DNA from 4 places in the Shinella sedimenti genome. Region 1 is predicted to be linked to each of the others. Evidence: predicted binding sites of a transcription regulator. Region 1 holds the regulator's gene; each other region holds the start of a gene.
The links. The regulator LexA, encoded in region 1, represses DNA repair genes until DNA is damaged. The targets are predictions, from matches to a motif close to TGTTCNNNNTGTGTTCNG.
Positions count from the first base shown of each region.

Region 2: parE (DNA topoisomerase IV subunit B) is a predicted target of LexA. The motif match lies at 2,371-2,388, and genes of this name have one in related genera.
Region 3: MKI86_RS05760 (ATP-dependent helicase) is a predicted target of LexA. The motif match lies at 2,762-2,779, and genes of this name have one in related genera.
Region 4: MKI86_RS20420 (PA0069 family radical SAM protein) is a predicted target of LexA. The motif match lies at 1,902-1,919, and genes of this name have one in related genera.

Region 1 covers NZ_JAKVIN010000001.1:178,346-183,986, reverse strand. Annotated here, with positions in the region: gene MKI86_RS00895 (ComEC/Rec2 family competence protein) at 1-2,104, shown strand, start outside; gene lexA (transcriptional repressor LexA) at 2,272-2,994, opposite strand; gene MKI86_RS00885 (molybdopterin molybdotransferase MoeA) at 3,088-4,311, opposite strand; gene moaC (cyclic pyranopterin monophosphate synthase MoaC) at 4,311-4,805, opposite strand; gene trpC (indole-3-glycerol phosphate synthase TrpC) at 4,805-5,620, opposite strand; gene trpD (anthranilate phosphoribosyltransferase) at 5,629-5,641, opposite strand, start outside.
Region 2 covers NZ_JAKVIN010000001.1:7,423-13,063, reverse strand. Annotated here, with positions in the region: gene secG (preprotein translocase subunit SecG) at 1-301, opposite strand, end outside; gene tpiA (triose-phosphate isomerase) at 433-1,203, opposite strand; gene MKI86_RS00055 (alpha/beta hydrolase) at 1,300-2,184, opposite strand; gene parE (DNA topoisomerase IV subunit B) at 2,393-4,450, shown strand; gene MKI86_RS00045 (hypothetical protein) at 4,520-4,948, shown strand; gene MKI86_RS00040 (DUF2336 domain-containing protein) at 4,997-5,641, opposite strand, start outside.
Region 3 covers NZ_JAKVIN010000002.1:336,157-341,797, forward strand. Annotated here, with positions in the region: gene MKI86_RS05755 (methyl-accepting chemotaxis protein) at 1-209, shown strand, start outside; gene MKI86_RS05760 (ATP-dependent helicase) at 246-2,720, opposite strand; gene MKI86_RS05765 (efflux RND transporter periplasmic adaptor subunit) at 3,098-4,264, shown strand; gene MKI86_RS05770 (efflux RND transporter permease subunit) at 4,264-5,641, shown strand, end outside.
Region 4 covers NZ_JAKVIN010000009.1:117,738-123,378, forward strand. Annotated here, with positions in the region: gene MKI86_RS20405 (4-(cytidine 5'-diphospho)-2-C-methyl-D-erythritol kinase) at 1-730, shown strand, start outside; gene moaB (molybdenum cofactor biosynthesis protein B) at 717-1,265, shown strand; gene MKI86_RS20415 (glycosyltransferase family protein) at 1,272-1,808, opposite strand; gene MKI86_RS20420 (PA0069 family radical SAM protein) at 1,980-3,137, shown strand; gene rnhB (ribonuclease HII) at 3,405-4,055, shown strand; gene MKI86_RS20430 (F0F1 ATP synthase subunit B) at 4,258-4,743, opposite strand; gene MKI86_RS20435 (F0F1 ATP synthase subunit B) at 4,754-5,407, opposite strand; gene MKI86_RS20440 (F0F1 ATP synthase subunit C) at 5,498-5,641, opposite strand, start outside.

The DNA of each region.
Region 1 (5,641 bases):
CGCGACGCTGGAAAGCGCAAGGCTCGATACCGTCATTATCGATACGTCCGTGACGACCATGATCGAGGGACGGGTGCTTTCGCGCGAAAGCGGGGCGGGCAACACGATCCGTTACCGCATCGCGCTGGAGAAGACGCGAGAGCCAACCCTGAAACGCGCGCCGCTAATCGTCACGCTACTGGCGCGAAGCCGCCACGATCCGATTGCCATCGGCCACGGCATATCCGGCCGCGCGCGTCTCGGGCCACCTTCGGGACCCGCCTTGTCCGGCCTCAACGACTTCGCTTTCGACGCCTATTTTGCCGGCACGGGCGCGGTCGGATACTTTTATAGCGCGCCGGTCGCAATCGAGACGGGGTCCGGCGGATGGAGCGACCGCATAGCGCAGCGGATTGCGATATGGCGAAACAACCTGACCGAGCATATCCGCGGCCGCATCGGCGGCGATGCCGGGGCGATTGCCGCGGCTCTGGTTACGGCAGAACAGCGGGCTATCAGCGACGAGACGGTGGAAGCGCTCCGGCAGGCGGGGCTTGCCCATGTCCTTGCCATTTCCGGCCTCAACATGGTGCTCGCGGCCGGCACATTCCTTGTCGGCGCGCGTATGCTGATGGCGCTCATACCCGGCTTTGCCGAACGCTTCCCAACCCGCAAGATTGCCGCGGGCGGCGCGCTCATAATGGTCACACTCTACATTCTCGTGTCGGGCGGCGCGATTTCGGCTGTCCGCTCATGGATCATGATCTGCGTGATGCTGATCGCCGTGCTTTTCGGCCGCTCCGCCATCAGTCTACGCAATGTAGCGCTGTCGGCCATCATCATCCTTGCCGTCACGCCCTCCGCCGTCACCAATCCCGGTTTCCAGATGTCTTACGCCGCAACGCTCGGTCTCGTCGCCGGTTACGCGGCGTGGCGCGAGCGGCCCGTGCGCAAGGAGGGCAAAGGCGGCGCGCTGCGTTTGACCGGCGGTGCGGCCGGGCGCTTCTTCGGCGGACTTCTGCTTTCATCGGCAATCGGAAGCCTGTCCACGCTGATCTACTCCATCGGCCACTTTCACCGTGTGCCCGCCTATGGGCTCGCCGGCAACCTGCTCGCCATGCCGGCAATCAGCGCAATCGTCATGCCCTTCGGTCTCATCGCGGTTCTGCTTATGCCTTTCGGACTTGATGCGATCCCTTTTGCCATCATGGGAAAAGGGATCGAATGGATGATCGCGCTGGCCGAATGGGTTTCGCGCTGGAAGGGTGGGGATGTCGTCACCGGTCGTATACCCATGTCCGCTTTCGTGCTGATCGGTGTTGGTGGCGGACTGCTCTGCATCCTGCGCACGCGGCTTCGGCACGCCGGGACGGTTCTTATTGTCGTCGGTGCGCTGATGGCCGTATGGCCTCCCACACGCGGGAAACCGGAGTTGCTGATTTCCGAAGACGGGCGACTTGTTGCGATCCTGCGCGACGATGCGGTCGCAACGAACCGCGCCAAGCCGCCGGGCTTCATCTACGACCAGTGGCGCCGTGCCTTGCGGCTCGGCGACCTTGCCAGACCGGACATGCGAAAGACCGCCGGTCTGCTGCTGGCCGAAACGGCGACGGAGGCGGCTGCTGCCGAGACCGAACGGAAACGGCCGCGTCGCAAGGCGGACAGGGAGAAGGCGAAAGAAGCCATGATGTCGGCTTTGGTGGCCGCGCGGCAGACGCAAACGTTTATCTGCGAGGCGAAGGCTTTCTGCGCCGCCGTCTCGCCCAGCGGCTGGAAGATCGTGACCCTTGAGGATACGGCCTTTCTGGGCACGGCTTGCAATAGGGCTGATCTCGTTGTCGTGCCCTTCGCTTTGCGGCTCGACAGTTGCCGTTCTGGCGCCAAGCTCCTGACCGCGCGGCATCTGCGCCGAACGGGCGCCTTGGAAATTACGCCATCGACCGATGATGCCGGAGCAAGCCTTACCGATGCGATTTACACGTCGGCCGTGGAAACTGTCGCGCGCGCCTGGTCGCGACATCGCACCTATGACTGGCGCAGCGATACCTTCGAGACGCCAGCTGGAGCGCCGTTGGCAGAGCCTGAGATCAAGGAGACTGATCCTTCACCTTTGCCACTCCCATGACGTCCAGGAAGCGGCCGAGCTTATCGGATGGGAGGGCGTTACAGAGACAGCGATCTGGCAGTGCTCCACACCAAGCAGCAGAGCACTTGCAAAGAGGCACGAGCAACTCGGCTCCGTGCGCTCCATCACCAAGACGGTCAGAAGCCAGCCTTATTGGCTACCACGTCTCAGTGATACCGGCGGATGAGCCCGACAAGCTTGCCCTGGATCTTGACCCGGTCGGGGCCAAAGATGCGGGTCTCATAGGCTGGATTTGCCGCTTCCAGCGCGATGGATGCGCCCTTGCGGCGGAACCGCTTCAGCGTCGCCTCTTCGTCATCGACGAGGGCAACGATGATTTCGCCCGGATTGGCAGTACTGGCGTTACGAATGATGACCGTGTCGCCGTCGAGAATACCGGCCTCGATCATCGAATCGCCCTTGACCTCGAGCGCATAGTGATCGCCGTTGCCGATCATCTCAGCCGGGACGGTGATCTCGTGCGTGTTGTTCTGGATGGCGGAGATCGGCACACCCGCGGCGATACGGCCCATGACCGGCACGGAAACGGACGACGACATATTCTGCGGCGGCGTTACAGGCCTGGATGGCGTCACGGCTGCGGGCTGCTTGCCGAGGCTGCCTTCGATGACCGATGGCGAAAATCCCCGGCGCGGCTGGAGGCTGGGCGAATAGGCCTCAGGAAGCTTGATGACCTCGAGCGCACGGGCCCGGTTCGGCAGGCGGCGGATGAAGCCGCGCTCCTCCAGCGCCGTGATCAGGCGGTGAATACCGGATTTCGAAGCGAGATCCAGCGCATCCTTCATCTCGTCGAAAGACGGAGGAATGCCTGACTCCTTCATACGCTCGTGAATGAACAGGAGCAGTTCCTGTTGTTTGCGCGTCAGCATGGCATCTCCAGCCAGAATCGTGAAACAAATCCAGAACAGACACTATCCGTTCCACATGTGTTCTGCAAGTGGCTGCCAGGACAATAATGTCGCTCAGGCAGCGGGTTCCCTGAGAACGAGCACATCGCAGAGGGCGCCGGCATCCTCTGCAGGTGCATGCGGCGGACGGATCAGGAGGCCATCCGATTCTGCGAAGATCTTCATCATCGACGAATCCTGCTTCTCGAATGGCGTGACGAGAAGCGCGTCGTCGGGCGCGTGTGCAAGGCCTGCGCGAATGTAATCCTGCCGGCGGTCGTTCTGTTTGAGCGGCACGGCGGCGACGGCCCGGCTTACCCTGTTCTTTGCGGGCAAGCGGGCGAGTTTTCGGAGCAATGGTTCCAGGAACAGATAGGAGCAGACAAGGCTGGAGACGGGATTGCCGGGCAGGCCGACCACCTGGATATCACCAAGACGTCCGACCATCAGCGGCTTTCCGGGTCGCATTGCGATGCGCCAGAAGTCGAGTTCCATGCCGGCCTCGCCGAGCACAGGCTGAACAAGGTCGAAATCCCCCACGGACGCGCCGCCGAGTGTCACCAGCACGTCGATGTCCATCTGCAGCGCCTGGCGCACGGCATCCAGAATGGCCTGCTTGTCGTCTCTCACAATGCCGAGGTCTATGATCTCCGCACCGGCCTGCCTTGCGATGGCCGCGACGCCGTAGCTGTTGGACGCGATGATCTGGCTTGCGCCGGGCGTCTCTCCGGGCGGCACGAGTTCGTCGCCCGTCGCGAGGATCGCGACCCGCGGGCGGGCATAGACGGGCAGTTGCGGGTGGTTCATCGCTGCTGCAACGGTCAATCGGCCAGCATCCAGCATCTGGCCGGCCTTCAGAACGACCTCGCCCTTGGTGAAATCCTGCCCGCGCGGGCGAATATGGCGGCCCTTGGGCGTGAGGAAGGTGGTGCGAATTCGACCGTCCTCAAGGGGCTCCGTGTCTTCCTGGAGGATGACTGTATCGGCAAAGGCCGGGAGCGGGGCGCCGGTGAAGATGCGTACTGCTTCACCCGGACCGGCCGTACCCTCGAACGCATGACCGGCTGAGGATAAGCCGGCGACGCTGAGGACGGATCCGATCCCGGCGATATTGGCATGGCGAACGGCATAACCGTCCATTGCGGAATTGTCGAAGGGCGGCTGGGTGAGGCGGGCGGCGACATCTTCGGCCAGCACCCGTCCTGCCGCGTCGTGGAGCTGGACGCGATCCGTCCGCTGCACCGGCTTGGCCGCGGACAACAGGCGGTTGAGGGCGTCGGCAACGGGCAGAAGGGACATCAGCTCTCTCTGCGCTTGTAGTCGCCTGAACGGCCGCCGGATTTCTCGACGAGGCGGACACCGCCGATCTCCATCTCGCGATCGGCCGCCTTCGCCATGTCGTAGATGGTGAGGCACGCGACGCTAACGGCCGTCAGCGCCTCCATCTCCACGCCGGTGCGGCCGGTGAGCTTGGCCGTGGCCTCGACGCGCAGGCCGGGCAGGGAGAGGTCCTCGTGGATCTCCACGGAGACCTTGGTGAGCATCAGCGGATGGCAGAGCGGAATCAGGTTTGAGGTCTGCTTGGCGGCCATGATGCCGGCGAGGCGCGCAGTCCCGATGACATCGCCCTTTTTCGCATCGCCCTTGAGGATGAGGTCGAGCGTCGTGGTGTTCATGCGCACGAAGCCTTCGGCCACGGCGATCCGCAGGGTCTCAGCCTTGTCGCCGACGTCGACCATATGGGCTTCGCCGGAGGCGTCGATATGGGTGAGCGTGCGGGCGTCGTCGCCCATCATTCCGCCGCCAGCATGCCGGCGGAACCGGTCAGCAATTCGCGCGTGGCCGCTGTTACATCGTCCTTGCGCATCAGGCTTTCGCCGACGAGGAAGGTGGAGATGGCGACTTTGGCAAGGCGCTGGCAATCGGCATGGGTAAAGACGCCGCTTTCGCTCACGAGCAGTCGGTCCTCCGGCACCATGCCGGCCAGTTTTTCGGAGACGGCGAGATCGACCTCGAAGGTGCGCAGGTTGCGATTGTTGATGCCGACGAGCTTGGATTTCAGCTTGAGCGCCCGCTCCATTTCCGCTTCGTCATGCACCTCGATCAGGACATCCATGCCAAGCGAAAAGGCGGAGTCTTCCAGCATTTTCGCCGTTTCGTCCGTTAGAGAGGCCATGATGAGAAGAATGCAGTCGGCACCCCAGGCGCGGGCTTCCAGCACCTGATAGCTGTCGAACATGAAGTCCTTGCGCAGTGCGGGCAGCGCGCAGGCGTCGCGCGCCGCTGTGAGGAATTCCGGCGCGCCCTGAAAACTCGGCGTGTCTGTCAGCACGGAAAGGCAGGCCGCGCCGCCGGCTTCATAGGCCTTGGCAAGCGCCGGTGGATCGAAATCCGGGCGGATGAGACCCTTGGAAGGGCTGGCCTTCTTGATTTCGGCGATCAGGCCGAACTGGCCTTGTGCCTTCTTGTTCTTGAGGCTGGCGAAGAAACCGCGCGGGGACTCCTGGTCGCGGATGCGGGCGCGAAGCTCTGCTGGAGCGACGCGCGCCTTGGCCGCGATGATTTCTTCCAGCTTGTAGGCTTCGATCTTCTTGAGGATATCGGTCATGATCAATCCTAACCCGCCGCG
Region 2 (5,641 bases), 170 kb from region 1:
TCTGGCCGCCGCCGAGCGCGTCGAGAACGCCGCCGGTGCCCGTCGTGCCGGGAATACGGTCGAGAATGTCGGTCGGGCGCGTCTCGTAACGGGAGTAGATTCCCATGCCGAGCGCCAGAACGAAGAACAGCGTCGCGAGGATCGCCGTCGTGCGCGTCAGGGCATTGGCCGTGCCGCGCGCCGACATGAAGCCGGAGCCGCCGCCAATGCCGAGGCCGCCGCCTTCCGAGCGCTGGATCAGCACGACGCCGATCAGCGCGACGACGACCATGAGATAAATGACGAGCAAGATGGTCTGCATGTTTAGCTATCCCGGCCAAGCGGCCAAATTTCAGGTTTGCGGCTCAATATACCAAGCCGTGCGCCATTCCAAGCCCCAGCGGTCAATCCGCCTGCCCTTTTGCAGGCAGACGAAAGAGGCTGCAAAAGGGCTTATGCCGTCAGCGCTTCATAGGCCCGGTAGATGGCAAGGAAATCGTCCGATTTCAAGCTCGCCCCGCCGATCAGCGCGCCGTCGACATTGGCGACGCCCATCAATTCCCCAGCATTGCCCGGCTTGACAGAACCGCCATAGAGAATACGCATCTTGGCGCCTTCGCCGCCAAAGCGTGTCAAAAGTTCCGCACGCATGAAGGCATGCGCTTCTTCCACGTCCTGTGCCGTCGGCGTCAGTCCCGTGCCGATCGCCCAAATCGGCTCGTAGGCGATCACTGTGTTTTCGGCCGTCGCCCCGTCCGGCACCGAGGCTGCCAGCTGGCTTTTCAGCACGTCCAGCGTCTTGCCCGCCTTGCGCTCGTCGCCCGTCTCGCCAAGGCAGATGATGGCGACGAGGTCGTTGGCATGGGCGATTTCCGCCTTGGCGCGCACCAGCGCATCGCTTTCCTTGTGATCGGTGCGGCGCTCGGAATGACCGACGATCACATGGGTGCCGAAGCAGTCGGCGATCATTTCGGCGGAAATATCGCCGGTATGCGCGCCGGATGCCTTTTCATGGCAATCCTGCGCGCCGATCAGCAGGGGGCTGTCGTCGCAAAGCGCCGTCGCCACATAGAGCAGAGTCGCCGGCGGGCAGATCAGCGTCTCCACCTTCTCGGAAAGCGGCCCCTTCACGCCTTCGGCCATCGCCTTGATCTGGTCGAGCGATGCGCGCGTGCCGTTCATCTTCCAGTTCCCGGCGACGAGCGGTGTTACATCCGGTGTCATGAGGCCTCCCTGTCCTTGAATTCTCGGGTCGCATGGGGCGTAGCAAATCGGCGTGGCCAAGGAAAGGCATGGCGAGAGCTTCGCCCCTATCCCGCTTCAGCGTGCCAGCAGGAAATTCAGCGTTTCGCGCCAGTCGGTCATGCGCACCGGCGTGCCGTGGCCGCCGGTCTGGAACAGCACGAAGCGTGTCGGAATGCCCGCCTTGCGCAGCTTGCGGAACACCGCGATCTGGTCGTTGGCCGCATAGACCTTGTCGCTGTCGCCATGGGTGAAATAGACCGGCAGCTTGGCCTTGAACCCCGGCGTCTTGGCGTAGTCGCCATCCGCCGCCCCGCCCATCAGCACCATGCCGAACAGGCTTTTCACCGCCGTGGCGTCGCGCACCACGCGCGCGCAGATGAAACTGCCCATGGAGGCGCAGGCGAGAATGACGGGCGCATCGGGCGAGAGCGCCTTGGCCCGCAGGATGAGGCCGGAAATGCGCGCCGCTCCGGCATCGTCGAACGACGGCACGCTCGGCGCGTAATAGACGCCACCGTTCTGCACCGCGAGGTTCTTCAGGCGGTTGAAGTTTCCGCCGAAGGTCCAGTCGTTGTTGCCGAGCCGCCGGTCGCCGCCACGCCCGTGGATGAAGATCACGGTGAAGGCCGCCCCCTCGCCCTTGCCGGTCATGGCGACATCGAGCTTGCCGGCCGGCGTATCGACCGTCACCGCCTGCGTCGCCTTCTTCACCGCCGTCGAGACATAGGCGGATTTTACACGCCGCTCCGGCACCTGGTCGCGCCCGTTGATGTCGCGCATTTCCTGATAATCGACGACGCGCAGCGCCCCGTCGTCGGCCGTTTCCACCACAGTGCCGTAGCCGAACAGCTCGTCCTTCCAAGGCTTGAGCGTGAGTGCCGAGGCCTGATGGGCGGCCAGCCCGGTGAAAACGGCGGCCAGAACGAACCGGCGAAGGCAATCAACTGTGGACTGAGCCATGAACACGCACTCCCTTGGGGTGGCGATACTTGCCATTCGCCCGGATGCAAAGCAATCCTCGTGGCGCGGACGGTGCAGCCCGAGTTCGCGAAAACCCGCAGAATCTGGCAGAGTCGCAAGTGATTCGCCGCCCACCTCATTCCGCCACGCCTCGCTCCGCAGGGATCGACGGCTGAAAGCGGCAGACGGAACAAACTCTGAACGGCCCATGCAAGACGACAGCAACGACCTTTTCGCCAGCCTGCCATCCCAGCCCGCCCCGGAACCCGTGGCGCGGGAGGAAAAGCCCATGCCGCGCGCCGTCGCGGTACCAGTGCCGGCCCCGCCGGCTGTCGGCGGCGATTACGACGCCTCGGCGATCCGCGTGCTGGAAGGGCTGGAGCCGGTGCGCATGCGTCCCGGCATGTATATCGGCGGCACGGACGAGAAGGCGCTGCACCACCTCTTCGCCGAAGTCATCGACAACTCGATGGACGAGGCCGTCGCCGGCCACGCCAATTTCATCGAGGTCCATCTCGATGCCGAGGGCTTCCTGACCGTCACCGACAACGGCCGCGGCATCCCGGTCGAGAACCATCCGCAGATGCCGGGCAAGTCGACGCTCGAGGTCATCCTCACCGTGCTGCATGCCGGCGGCAAGTTCGACGGCAAGGCCTACGAGACATCCGGCGGCCTGCACGGCGTCGGCGTGTCCGTCGTGAACGCGCTGTCGGATCAGCTCGAGGTCGAGGTCGCCCGCAACAAGAAGCTCTACCGCCAGCGCTTTTCGCGCGGCAAGCCGGTCGGCGGGCTGGAAGAGCTCGGCGACGTGCACAACCGCCGTGGCACGAAGGTTCGCTTCCACCCGGATCCGGAGATTTTCGGCGCGCATGCCCGCTTCGATCCCGGCCGTGTCTTCCGCATGGCGCGTTCCAAGGCCTATCTTTTCGGCGGCGTCGAAATCCGCTGGAGCTGCGATCCCGCGCTCCTGCCCGAGGGATCCGAGACGCCCGAAAAGGCGGTCTTCCACTTCCCCGGCGGCCTGAAGGATTATCTGCAGGCCACGCTCGGCAAGGACTACACCGTCACGCGCGAAATCTTCGCCGGCAAGAGCGAGAAGTCGGGCGGCCACGGCTCGCTGGAATGGGCCGTCACCTGGTACGGTGGCGATTCGCTCATCCACTCCTATTGCAACACCATCCCGACGGCCGATGGCGGCACGCACGAGGCGGGCCTGCGCATCGCGCTCACCAAGGGCCTCAAGAACTACGCCGAGCTGACCCAGAACAAGCGCGCCAAGGACGTCACCACAGACGATGTGATGATTTCGGCGGTCGGCATGCTCTCCGTCTTCATCCGTGAGCCGGAATTCGTCGGCCAGACCAAGGACAAGCTGGCGACCGTCGAGGCCCAGCGCATTGTCGAGAACGCGCTGCGCGACCCGTTCGACCACTATCTTGCCGATAATCCCGCCGAAGCCGCCAAGCTGCTCGAATGGGTGATCGAGCGCGCCGAAGAGCGCATGCGCCGCCGCAAGGAAAAGGAAGTCTCGCGCAAGACCGCCGTGCGCAAGCTGCGCCTGCCCGGCAAGCTCGCCGACTGCTCGCAGAGCTCCGCCGAGGGTGCGGAACTCTTCATCGTCGAGGGCGATTCGGCCGGCGGCTCCGCCAAGCAGGCGCGCAACCGCGCCAACCAGGCCATCCTGCCGTTGCGCGGAAAAATCCTCAACGTCGCCAGCGCCGGCCGCGAAAAGCTCGGTGCCAACCAGCAGATTTCCGATCTGGTTCAGGCGCTCGGCTGCGGCACGCGCTCGAAATACCGCGACGAGGACCTGCGTTACGACCGCGTCATCGTCATGACCGATGCCGATGTCGACGGCGCCCACATCGCCTCGCTGCTCATCACCTTCTTCTATCAGGAGATGCCGGATCTGATCCGTGGCGGGCACCTCTATCTCGCCGTCCCGCCGCTCTACCGCCTCACACAAGGCGGCAAGACGCTCTATGCCCGCGACGATGCGCACCGCGAGGAGCTGATGCGCACCGAGTTCAACGGACGCGGCAAGGTCGAGATCGGACGCTTCAAGGGTCTGGGTGAAATGCTGCCGGCCCAGCTCAAGGAAACGACGATGGATCCGAAGAAGCGCACGCTTCTCAAGGTCGCAATCGATGACGTCGATTTCGAAGGCACCCGCACGGCCGTGGACGACCTGATGGGCACGAAGCCCGAGGCACGTTTCCGCTTCATCCAGGAGCGTGCGGTCTTTGCCGACAACCTCGATATCTGAGGCGGAAATGCCTTACTTTCGCGCCATTGCCGGCCTCTAACCGGCAGCATCGATCCCGGAGAAACGGCCATGAAAGCTGCGCTCATCGTCATGACGCTCATGGGCTGCGACGACAGCGCGACCCAGTGCCACTATATCGATACGGTCGACCGTTCCTGGCAGAGCGTGGCGCTCTGCGATGCGCAGGCGGAAACCTACATCAACCGACATCAGGACAAGAACTATCCTGTCATCGTGGCAGTGTGTGAAACCGCCAGCGACCGCATGACGGCGGAAGTCACGCCGACACCCGATCCCGCGCCCGCCGACACGACCGTCCAGACCCCGCTGCCATTGCCGGCAGAAACGGTCGAGGCCCGTCAGGGCCTTGCGGCACGCACGCTGAATTTCCTGAAGAAGGCCATTCCCGATCGCCAGTCCCTGAAGGCTGCCGTCACCACGCCGATACGCTATGCCGAGGACGGCTATTCCTGGGTCGCCAAACGCTTCGCCGACTGATTGCCTAAAAAACGATGTGCTGACGGCTGGATCGGACGAATCCTGTCGTCAGGCAGCCTCTCGCGTGGCGATCAGCGCATAGCTGCGCGCCGTCTGGCGCTGTTCGGCAATGGCAAGGCGCTCGACCAGTTCGAGCATCGCCTGGCAGGCGGCATTGCCCATGGCGCGGCTGCGCACCAAAAGCATCTCTGAAACGGAATGCAGCCCGCCCCCGCCCTTGGCCTCGCGCCGCCAGAGCATTGTCGCCTCGGCAAAGAGCGCGCTGACATCGGCGCCGAGCCCGGTGGTTTCATAGAGCGCCCGCACGGCCGCCTCGCGGCCATTGGACAGGAGGGAGCGAACCCGTCGTTCCTCCTGGCCGGAGAGGTTGGCAATGGCGGCAACGAAGAATTCCGCACGGCCGGTGCACAGCGCATGCATCAGGAAAACCGGCGTCAGCCGGCCCGTGACGCGAAGATGCTCGACCAGCGCCGGCATTTCCGCGGCAGCAACCTCCGCCACCATGCCGATCGTTGCGACATCGCAGGCTTCACGCGTGATACGCTCGACCCGACCCGTTCCCACCGCCGCCTGGATGAGGCCGAAGCCTGCAAGCGCCGTGCCGACCTTCTCGACAAGCGCATGGCGGGCATCGCTCGGCAGGTCATCGCGGTCGAGCAGCAGCGCGCGGATATCCGCGTCATGACCCAGCCG
Region 3 (5,641 bases), on a different contig from region 1:
CCGATGTCGACCGCATCACGCAGGAGAACGCCGCGATGGTGGAGCGCACGACTGCCACGAGCCAGACGCTGGCCGAAGGCGCGGTCAAGCTCAGCGATCTCGTCAACCGCTTCCAGCTCAACCGTCGGGCCCGTCGCCGTGACGGCAGCAAAATCTGGACGCCGGAAGAGCGCGCCGCGCGTCTGGGTACGATGCGCAAGGCATCCTGATCCATCGATAAAGCCGCGGGGCCGGTCTCGGCCCCGTCAGGCCTTTTCGACGAAGCCGTCGAGCACGCGCTTCTGGCCGGCACGGTCGAAATCGATTGTCAGCTTGTTGCCCTCGATCGATGCGATATTGCCGTTACCGAATTTGAGGTGGAAGACGCGGTCGCCGATGGCGAATTTCGACGGCTCGCTGGTCGCCGACTTGGCGATCAGTTCTCCTTCTATGGTGCGGCCGCGGGGGCCGCTTTCGCCGTAGCCGATACGTTCCACGGCGTGACCGGAGCGCGAGCCCCAGTTGTCGCGCGTCGCGTCGGTGCGGTTTGCCTGCGCACGCCGCCAGCCGGGCGTCGAATAGGCGTTCTGGAACGGCTCCTGCTTGTCGAAGCGGGACTGGCCATAGCCGCCGCCGCGGCCATAACCGCCATAGGACTGCTCGACCTCCGCAACCTCCACATGGCTGTCCGGCAGTTCGTCGAGGAAGCGGGATGGCAACGTCGATTGCCACAGGCCGTGAATACGCCTGTTGGAAACGAACCAGATGTGGCAGCGGCGCTTGGCGCGCGTGATGCCGACATAGGCGAGGCGGCGTTCTTCCTCGAGCCCGGAGCGGCCGCCCTCGTCGAGCGAACGCTGGTGCGGGAACAGACCTTCCTCCCAGCCTGGCAGGAACACAGTCTCGAATTCGAGGCCCTTGGCCGAGTGCAGCGTCATGATCGAGACGGCGTCGAGATCGGCATTCTGCTCTGCATCCATGACCAGCGAGACGTGATCGAGAAAGCCGCGCATGGATTCGAACGCTTCCATCGAGCGGATGAGTTCCTTGAGGTTGTCGAGGCGCCCCGGTCCTTCCGCCGACTTGTCGGCCTGCCACATCGCGGTATAGCCGCTCTCGTCGAGGATCTGCTCGGCAAGCTCGGTGTGCGGCATCGTCTCCAGCAGCGATTGCCAGCGGCGGAAATCGGTGACGACGTCGAACAGCGACTTGCGGGCCTTCGGTTTCAGCTCGTCGGTCTCGATGATATCGGCGGCGGCGGCAAGCATGGGGATGTCGCGGGCGCGGGCATAGTCATGAAGGTTGCGGATCGTCGTGTCGCCGAGGCCGCGTTTGGGCGTGTTGACAATGCGCTCGAAGGCGAGATCGTCTGCCGGCTGGCTGACAAGGCGGAAATAGGCGAGCGCATCGCGGATCTCGAGCCGCTCGTAGAAGCGCGGGCCGCCGATGACACGGTAGTTGAGGCCGAGCGTGACGAAACGATCTTCGAATTCGCGCATCTGGAAGGAGGCGCGCACGAGGATGGCCATGTCGTTCAGCTTGTGCTGCTTGCGTTGAAGCTGCTCGATTTCCTCGCCGACGGCGCGCGCCTCTTCCTCCGAATCCCAGGCCGCGTGGACCACGACCTTGTCGTCATCGGGGTCATGCCGGTCGGTGAAGAGGGTCTTGCCGAGCCGGTCCTCGTTATGGGCGATCAGGTGGCCGGCTGCACCGAGGATATGGGCGGTGGAGCGGTAGTTACGCTCCAGCTTGATGACCTTGGCGCCGGGGAAATCCTTCTCGAAGCGCAGGATGTTGTCCACCTCCGCGCCGCGCCAGCCATAGATCGACTGGTCGTCATCGCCCACGCAGCAGACATTCTGCGGCGTGCCTTTCGGGCGCTGGGCGAGCAGGCGCAGCCACATATATTGCGCCGTATTGGTGTCTTGGTATTCGTCAACGAGGATGTAGCGGAACTTCTGATGGTACTCCGCCAACACGTCCGGATTGGCGCGGAACATGCGGATCGGATGCAGGAGAAGGTCGCCGAAGTCGCAGGCGTTCAGCGTCTTCAGACGGTTCTGGTAAGCGGTGTAGAGTTCGCGGCCCTTGCCATTGGCGAAGGCGCGAGCGTCCCCTTCCGGGATCTGCGCGGGGTCGAGGCCCTTGTTCTTCCAGCCGTCGATCATGCCGGCGAACTGCTTGGCCGGCCAGCGTTTGTCGTCGATGTTCTCCGCCTGGAGCAGTTGCTTGATCAGCCGCACGACATCGTCGGTGTCGAGAATGGAAAAGTCCGAGCGCAGGCCGACGAGCTCGGCATGCCGGCGCAGCAGCTTCACGCCTATGGAGTGGAAGGTGCCGAGCCACGGCATGCCTTCCACGGCGCCGCCCACGAGCAGGCCGATACGTTCCTTCATCTCGCGCGCGGCCTTGTTGGTAAAGGTCACCGCCAGAAGCTGGCTCGGATAGGCGCGGCCGGTCGCAAGGATATGGGCGATGCGGGTCGTCAGCACCCGCGTCTTGCCGGTACCGGCACCCGCAAGCACCAGAACCGGCCCGTCGAGGGTCTCGACAGCTTCACGCTGTTCCGGGTTGAGGCCGGAGAGGTAATCGGGCGCACGGTTGGCGTCGCGCGCCGCCAGGGCGCGCGCGGCGATGCCAAGACCCGATCCGCCGCCGGCTTTCGGCGCGGGTGCGGCCGCAGAGGGGCCGAGCTGCGGGTCTTCATCGAAGAAGGGAATATCGTCGTAACCGCTCATCATGCGGCTCAATGTAGTGATTCGGGACCGAAAGGCCAGTTTTGCGTTCTGCTTTTATTCCGCGGGGAAAAAGATCGGCCCGAATATTGTGGAAATGGCGGCTGGTCAGGCTCTCGGAGCGTTTGCTTCGATTGGTGTATCCCCGCGGCTTATCGACCTGTCGCGGGCCCGCCGTTAACAAGGCCGTCGCGTGTTCACAGGAGGGCGCGCCACGTCCGTTCCGCAGTCCTGTCTTACGTTTCTGTAACGAACCGGCCGGGCAATCTTACAATTCCGTAATGATCGGATTCTTTCATTGCCGGTTCATTTCCAAACCGGGATACTCCCCCTATGTCGCGATGCAACATGTCGCGGTTTGCTTTTCATCGGAGAAAGAGTGCATGCGGGTTTGGAAACAGCTCCTTCTTGGCGTTGGCGTCATTTCGGCCGGCGTGCTGCTATGGGGCCGTTTCGTGCCGGGCGCGAACGGTGTTCTGGAGGCTGCCGGCCTGCCGGAGACGGTTGTCGCCGCGATTGCGCCGGCCGGTAATGGCAACGAGCAGGCTGGCGGCAACGGTGGTGGCGGGCGTGGCGGCTTCGGCGGCGGCCCGGCCCTCGTGGTGACCAAGCCCGTTTCCATGGCGCTCGTCAACGACCGGCTGAATGCGATCGGCGACGGCGAGGCGATCCGCTCGGTGACGGTGACGCCCTATGCCTCCGGCAATCTTACGGAGGTTCTCGTCCAGTCCGGCAGTCGCGTCGAGCAGGGGCAGGTTATCGCCCGCCTTGATAATGACGAGCAGAAGATCGCGGCCGATCAGGCGCGCGTGGCCCGTGAAAGTGCCGAGCAGAAGGTAACCCGTCTGACGAATCTGCGCTCCTCGACCAGCGCGGCCGATCTGCAGGACGCCGAGACGGCGCTGAAGGCGGCGGAGCTGGCCTTGCGCAATGCGGAACTGATGCTCAGCCGCCGCGATATCACCGCGCCCTTCGGCGGCACGGTCGGCATCATCTCCGTCAATCCCGGCGATTACGTCACGACCACCTCGGCGATCGCGCGTGTCGACGACCGTTCGAAGATCCTTGTCGACTATTGGGTGCCGGAGCGCTTTGCGACGAACATTCGCGTCGGCGGGGAAGTGACGGCCACCGCCGTCGCGCGTCCGGGTGAAACCTTCACCGGCACCATTCAGGCGATCGACAACCGCATCGACCAGGAGAGCCGCACATTGCGCGTGCGTGCCCAGATCGAAAACCCGCAGGACCTTTTGCGCGCGGGCATGTCCTTCCAGGTGACGATGCATTTTGCCGGCGACCGCTATCCGAGCGTGGATCCGCTTTCCGTGCAATGGAGTGCGGATGGGTCCTTCATCTGGCGCGTCAGCGGCGACAAGGTCGAGCGCGTGCCCGTGCATATCGTCCAGCGCAATCCCGATATGGTTCTCGTGAAGGCTGACCTTGCCGATGGCGATGCCGTTGTCGTCGAAGGCGTGCAGACGCTACGGCCGGGCGGGACGGTACGCACCGCCGCCGAGCGACAGGCCCCCGCCGGCGCGGAGGGCTCATAATGTCGGGTGATCCGGTGGAGGCCAACGGCGGCGGCAAGGCGGGCTTTACCGCGCTCTTCGTCCGCCGGCCGATCTTCGCGCTCGTTCTGAACACGCTGATCGTGGTCGCGGGTCTTGCCGCCTTCAACGGCGTTGAAATCCGCGAGCTGCCGTCGGTCGACCAGCCTGTCATCAGCGTCACCACCGATTTCGACGGCGCATCGCCCGAAACGGTCGACCGCGAACTGACCGATATCATCGAGGGCGCGGTCTCGCGCGTGCAGGGCATCAAGGATATTTCCTCGACGTCGTCCTTCGGCCGCAGTCGTGTCACCCTCCAGTTCTCCGACACCACGGATGTCAACCAGGCGGCAAACGACGTGCGCGATGCACTCGGTCGTGTGACGAACCGCCTTCCCGATGGCGCCGAGGAGCCGCGCGTCGTCAAGGCGGATGCGGACAGCCAGCCGATCATGCGGCTTGCGCTTACCTCCGACACTCAGTCGCTGGAAAACCTGACACTGCTCGCCAATAACGAGATCACAGACCGGCTCGCCTCCGTGGAAGGGGTTGCCGACGTTGTCGTCTACGGTGACCAGGAAAAAATCTTCCGCGTCGATGTGGACCAGTCGCGGCTTGCCGCGCGCGGCCTGACCGTGGCCGATCTGCGCAATGCGCTGGCGACGGCTGCCTTCGACGTGCCTGCCGGTTCGCTGAAAAGCCAGAGCCAGGACATCACGGTGCGGGCAACGGCAGACCTTGCCACCCCCGCCGATTTCGAGAACCTCATCCTGAAGAACAGGGTGCGCCTTGGCGATGTCGCAATGGTGACGCTCGGCCCAGACGATGGCTCCACTGCGCTGCGCTCGAACGGCCGCGCGGGCATCGGCCTCGGCATCATCCGCCAGGCGCAGTCCAACACGCTCGATATCTCCGTCGGCGTGAAGACCATGATCGGGCAGTTCGGTGATGTGCTGCCGCCGGGAACCGAACTCAAGGTGACGAGCGACGATGCTGTCTTCATCGACGGCGCCATCCACGAGGTCGAGATCGCACTGGTGGTCGCCGTCCTCATCGTGACGCTCGTGATCTATCTCTTCCTGCTCGACTGGCGCGCAACGCTGATCCCCACGATCAGCATGCCGATCGCATTGATCGGTACGATCGCGGCGATCTACATGGCCGGGTTCTCCGTCAACATCCTGACCCTGCTCGCCATCGTGCTGGCAACGGGACTGGTCGTGGATGACGCGATCGTGGTGCTGGAGAACATCGTGCGCCGCCGTGCCGAAGGCCTGAAGCCGCGCGCAGCGGCCGTTCTCGGCACGCTTGAAGTGTTCTTCGCCGTCATAGCGACCACGGCGACGCTCGCTGCCGTCTTCGTGCCCCTGTCATTCC
Region 4 (5,641 bases), on a different contig from region 1:
GGACCGCTTCACGCTGTCCGGCCGCTTTTCCGGCACGCTGGCAGCAGAGGGTGACAATCTCGTCACCCGCGCGCGTGACCGGCTGCGTGCGGCGCTGGAACAGACGGGGCAATCCGCCCCGCCCGTGCATATTCATCTGGAAAAGAACCTTCCCATTGCCTCCGGCATCGGCGGCGGCTCGGCGGATGCGGCCGCTACACTGCGCGGCCTGCTTGCCCTGTGGCACGCGCATCTGCCCGGCGACCGGCTCGACGCCATCGCCATCGGGCTCGGCGCGGATGTGCCCATGTGCCTCGCCGGCCGTCCGTTGCTGGCACGCGGCATCGGCGAGGATATCACGCCCGTAGCGCTTCCCGCGCTCTTCATGGTGCTCGCCAACCCTCTCGTGGGTGTCTCGACGCCAGCCGTGTTTCGCGCGCTCGCCTCCAAGCGGAACGGGCCGCTGGCGCTTCAAGATATGCCGGAAGACTGGCTGGATGCCATTGCCGGCCTGCGCAACGATCTGGAGCCGCCTGCCCGCCGGCTCTGCCCGCAGATCGGGGAACTGGCCAACGATCTTGCCGCGACGGATGCACGCGTCGTGCGGATGTCCGGTTCCGGCGCCTCCTGCTTCGCGCTATACGCTTCGGACGCAATGGCCGAGGCGGCGGCGGCTTCGCTGAGGCAGCAACACCCCGACTGGTTCATCACCGCCACCCGCACGCTGGAGGGACACGATGGCACGCCTTGACGAGACGAGACCGTTCATCCCGGTCGGCATCGCGGTGCTGACCGTCTCGGATACCCGCACACCAGAGACAGACCGTTCCGGGGATACGCTGGTCGCGCGCATCGCCGACGCCGGCCACAGGCTCGTTGCCCGCGCGATCGTGCCGGACGATATCGCCACCATTCGCGCGCAGGTCGAGGCCTGGACGCGCGACGATGCGGTCGACGTTGTCATCACCACCGGTGGCACGGGCTTCACGGGCCGCGATGTGACGCCGGAGGCACTGGAGCCGATCTTCGAGAAACGCATGGACGGCTTTTCGGAGGTCTTCCACCGCATCTCCTATGACAAGATCGGCACCTCCACGATCCAGTCGCGCGCGACGGGCGGTGTCACCAACGCCACCTTCATCTTCGTGCTGCCCGGCTCGCCCGGCGCCTGCAAGGATGCCTGGGACGGCATTCTCAAGGCACAACTCGACTACAGGCACATGCCCTGCAATTTCGTGGAAATCATGCCGCGTCTCGACGAGCACCTGAAGCGCTCGGCCGGCTGAGCCGCCTCAACCGGCCACGAGCTGCGCGCGCATCGCCCTGATCGCCCAGGCGGGCACGATCTCGGCGACGAGGGAAAAGGTCTTCGTACCCTTAGCGATGTCGGAGAGGGACATGCCGGTGCGCACTGCGGCCGCAGCCTGCCGTTTGCTGACAAGATAGCCCTGCTCGAGTGGCGAAAGGCGGCGCCCGAAGCGTTTCAGGAATGGGCGACGGTGATTGCGCGAGCCGGTGAACCGCGCCGGGCCGGCACTGACCGAGACATGATCGGCGATGGCATCGACCCACCCGGTCATCGGGCGTGCGCCAGGCTCCAGAAGGAGCAGCCAGTCGCCGCGCGCCGCGCGCACGACATCCTTCATGTCCCAGCTGGTGAGAAACCGGCAACCGGCTGCATCCGCCACACGGGCGGAACCATCGCGCGAGCCGTGATCGAGCACGATGACCTCCCGCACGATTCCCTCGACAGCACCCGGAACAAGCGCCGAAAGCGTCTGAGCAAGCTCGGCCTCGTTGTCCCGGCATTCGATGATGATCGTCAGCATACATCCTACTACCGCATCGCAGCATGAATTGCCACCGCCGCAAGACCGTCGCATTGCCGCATGGTTAGGCGACATGGTTAGCCGGAACAAATTTGTTCTTGCATTGTTCTCATTTCGATTATAGGAATATAGTCATTGAACCGGGGCGAGACGGTCCCGCCGGAGATAGCCATGAACGATGTTGCAAACCTGAGGCAGGGTGCCCTAGCGCCCGGCCATGCGAAGGATGTTGCCGAAGCACTGCTGGCTGATACGGGCATGCGCATCGATGGAGACCGCCGACGCGGCCGGGGCGCCGGGCTCAACTTCACCGGCCGTTTCGAGCCCGTGACGCGCGAAAGCTTCGACGACGGCTGGCAGACGCTGGAGGAGCTTCCGCCGTTCCGCACCGAGGTCCAGGTCGAGAAGCCGCGTACCATCATCACCCGCAACGAATCGCCGGATATTCCCTTCGACCGCTCGATCAATCCCTATCGCGGCTGCGAGCATGGCTGCATCTACTGCTTCGCCAGGCCGACTCATGCCTTCATGGGCCTGTCCGCCGGCCTCGATTTCGAAGCGAAGCTCTTCGCCAAGCCGGATGCGCCCAAGCTGCTCGAACGCGAATTGTCCAAGCCCGGCTACAAGCCGCGTGTCATCGCAATCGGCACCAATACCGATCCCTACCAGCCTATCGAGAAGGAATGGCGTATCATGCGCCAGATTCTCGAAGTGCTCGACAAGGCCAACCATCCTGTCTCGATCGTCACCAAATCGGCGCTCGTCATGCGCGATATGGATATTCTCTCCCGCATGGCCGCCCGCGGCCTGGCCTGGGTCGGCATGTCGGTGACGACACTCGACCGGAAGCTTGCCCGCACCATGGAGCCGCGGGCAGCCACCCCGTCACGCCGGCTGGAGGCGATCCGCGCACTCTCCGATGCCGGTATCCCCACCGCCGTCATGATGGCGCCGATCATTCCCGGCCTCAATGATCACGAGATCGAAAAGGTGCTCGATTCGGGCAAGGCGGCCGGGGCGATGGAAGCGAGCTATGTGCTGCTGCGCCTGCCGCTGGAAGTGAGCCCCCTCTTCCGTGAGTGGCTGCTGCGCAACTATCCGGACCGCTATCGCCATGTCATGTCCCTCGTGCGCTCCATGCGTGACGGCAAGGATTACGACGCGGAATTCGGCAAGCGCATGAAGGGTGCCGGCCCCTATGCCTGGCAGATCGCCCGACGCTTCGAGATGGCCAGCAAGCGGCTGGAACTGACGCGAACGCGTCGGAACCTGTCCGGCGACCAGTTCATTCCGCCCTCGGGCAGCGGCGTGCAGTTGTCCTTGCTCTGAAAGTCGGTGGGTGAGGTTTGACCACGTTCCCCAGTGTGGCGTGCCGGCAAAGCGGCATGCGTTACGGAAACGGAGCCGTGGCCGGCATCACCGGCAAGGCCGCGACAGTGATTTGAAAGTTCTGCGCAGTTCCTTGGGCCGGCCGGCTCGTGAAAGGCGCTATCCTCTTCCGGTCCGCCAATCCCCGGGCGCACCGGTTGCCCCTCCGGCATCCGCCTCCTGCCGGGGGACTTGCAGGGAATCGGACGGATGTGCGAGGTTCGCCGCATGTCCCGTCCCGCATCCTCCGATTCCCGCCTTCTTTTCGATATGCCCGAAGGGCCCGACTTCTCGATGGAGATGGCGGCCAGAAAACGCGGCCTCTGGCCGGTCGCAGGGACTGACGAGGCCGGGCGCGGCCCTTTGGCCGGGCCCGTGGTCGCGGCGGCGGTCGTGCTCGACCCTGATAACATTCCCGATGGTCTTCACGATTCCAAGCAATTGAGCGCGGCGAAGCGGGAAATGCTGTTTGCCCGCATCATGGAAACGGCCTTCGTATCCGTCGCGTCAAGTTCCTCGCGGCGCATCGATACGATCGACATTCGCAAGGCGAGCCTCGATGCCATGCGCCGCGCCGTCGCGGGTCTCGAAGTGGCGCCGAGGCTCGTCCTGACGGACGGCCGTGACGTGCCGCCGGGCCTAGCCTGCGAGGGCCGGGCCGTCATCAAGGGCGACGCGCTCTCCGTTTCGATTTCGGCGGCCTCGATCGTCGCCAAGGTGATGAGGGACCGGATGATGGCGCGCGCGGAGGAAACCTATCCAGGATACGGCTTTGCCGTGCATGCCGGTTATGCTACCCAGGTGCACCGCACCGCTATCGAGTCCATCGGTCCCTGCCGCCTCCACCGCATGAGCTTTCGCCCGCTGCGCAAGGACTGATCCGCCCCTTGGCACCATGCAGATCACCAGTTCCACGCTGGATATCAAAGCGCGTACGCTGGCTGCCAACCGGCAGAGGCACCAAAGTATCGTGTCTGATCGCCAGCGTCGAACACTCAGCACAGACCAATGTTCGGTATACGCCGGACGCAAAAAAGGCCGGATCGCTCCGGCCTTTTTCAATTCATCGAGAATGGCGACCTCAGTTGAGGCGGCTCTTCACTTCGCTGATCGCGTTGTCGAAGAGCGACTTGCCGGTTGCGGCATCTGCCTTGGCGGCGATGACCTTCTCGGCGGCCGCAACAGCGAGATCGACGGCTGCGGCGCGCACGGCGTTGATCGCGTCGACTTCCGCCTGCTTGATCTTCTGCTCGGAGAGCGCCGTGCGGCGGGTGACGTATTCCTCGGTCTTCTGCTTGGCCTCGGCGGTCAGGGCGCTCGCTTCGCGTTCAGCGGCGGCGACGATGCTTGCAGCTTCCGCCTCGGCATCCTTGCGCTTGCGCTGGTATTCGGCGAGCAGGTGCTGGGCCTCCTCACGAAGGCGCTTGGCTTCCGCCAGCTCGTTCTGGATCTTCTCGGCACGGGCGTCGAGACCCTTGGCCATCATGCCCGGAACCTTGAGATAGGCAATCAGGGCCAGGAACAGCAGGAGGCCGACAAAGGCATAGAATGTTGCGTCGAATGCCATGGTATCCTCCTTATTCGCCCGCTGCCGACTTCACGGCCGAAGCGATTTCGGCCTTGGTGGCCTTGGCGCCGATCAGCTGTTCGACGACGGCTGCGGTCGTTTCCTCGGCAATCGTGCCGACATCGGCAAGCGCCTTGGCCTTGATTTCGGCGATGCGCGTTTCCGCACCGGCGATCTTGTCCTGCAGCGAGGCTTCGATCTTGGCGCGCTCGGCGTCGGCCTTGGCCTTGGCTTCGTCGCGGGCGGTCGAGGCGATTGCGTTGCCCTTGGCGCGGGCAGCGGCGAGTTCCTGTTCGTAGGAAGCGATCGCAGCGTCGGCTTCCGCCTTCAGGCGGGACGCTTCGTCGAGATCCTGTGCGATGCGGTCGTGCCGCGTCTCCAGAATGCCGCCGATGCGCGGAATGACGACCTTCGACATGAGAAGGTAGAAAAGACCGAACGTGATCGCGAGCCACAGAAGCTGCGATGCAAACGTTGTCTGGTCGAACGGGGGGAAGACGCCGGAAGCGTGCTCGCCGCCATGGGCAACACCCGTTTCGGTGTGCACTTCGCCTGCCGGCTGAGCCGCATGCGCATCCGCAGGGGTCTCATGCGTATCCGCAGGAGTTTCCGCCTGGGCGATTTCGAAGGGGGTGGACTCGGCCGATGCCAAGGTCACAGACATGCTGACCTCCAGGGGGCACTCTCAGATCATGTACGGAACGTACGATGGACCACGGCCCTTGCGGGGCCATGGTCCAGTCCTCAGCCGATATCAAACGGCGAAGAGGAGAAGGAGAGCGATGAGCAGCGAGAAGATGCCCAGAGCTTCCGTAACGGCGAAGCCGAATACGAGACGGCCGAACTGGCTGTCAGCAGCAGACGGGTTGCGCAGAGCGCCGGACAGGTAGCTGCCGAA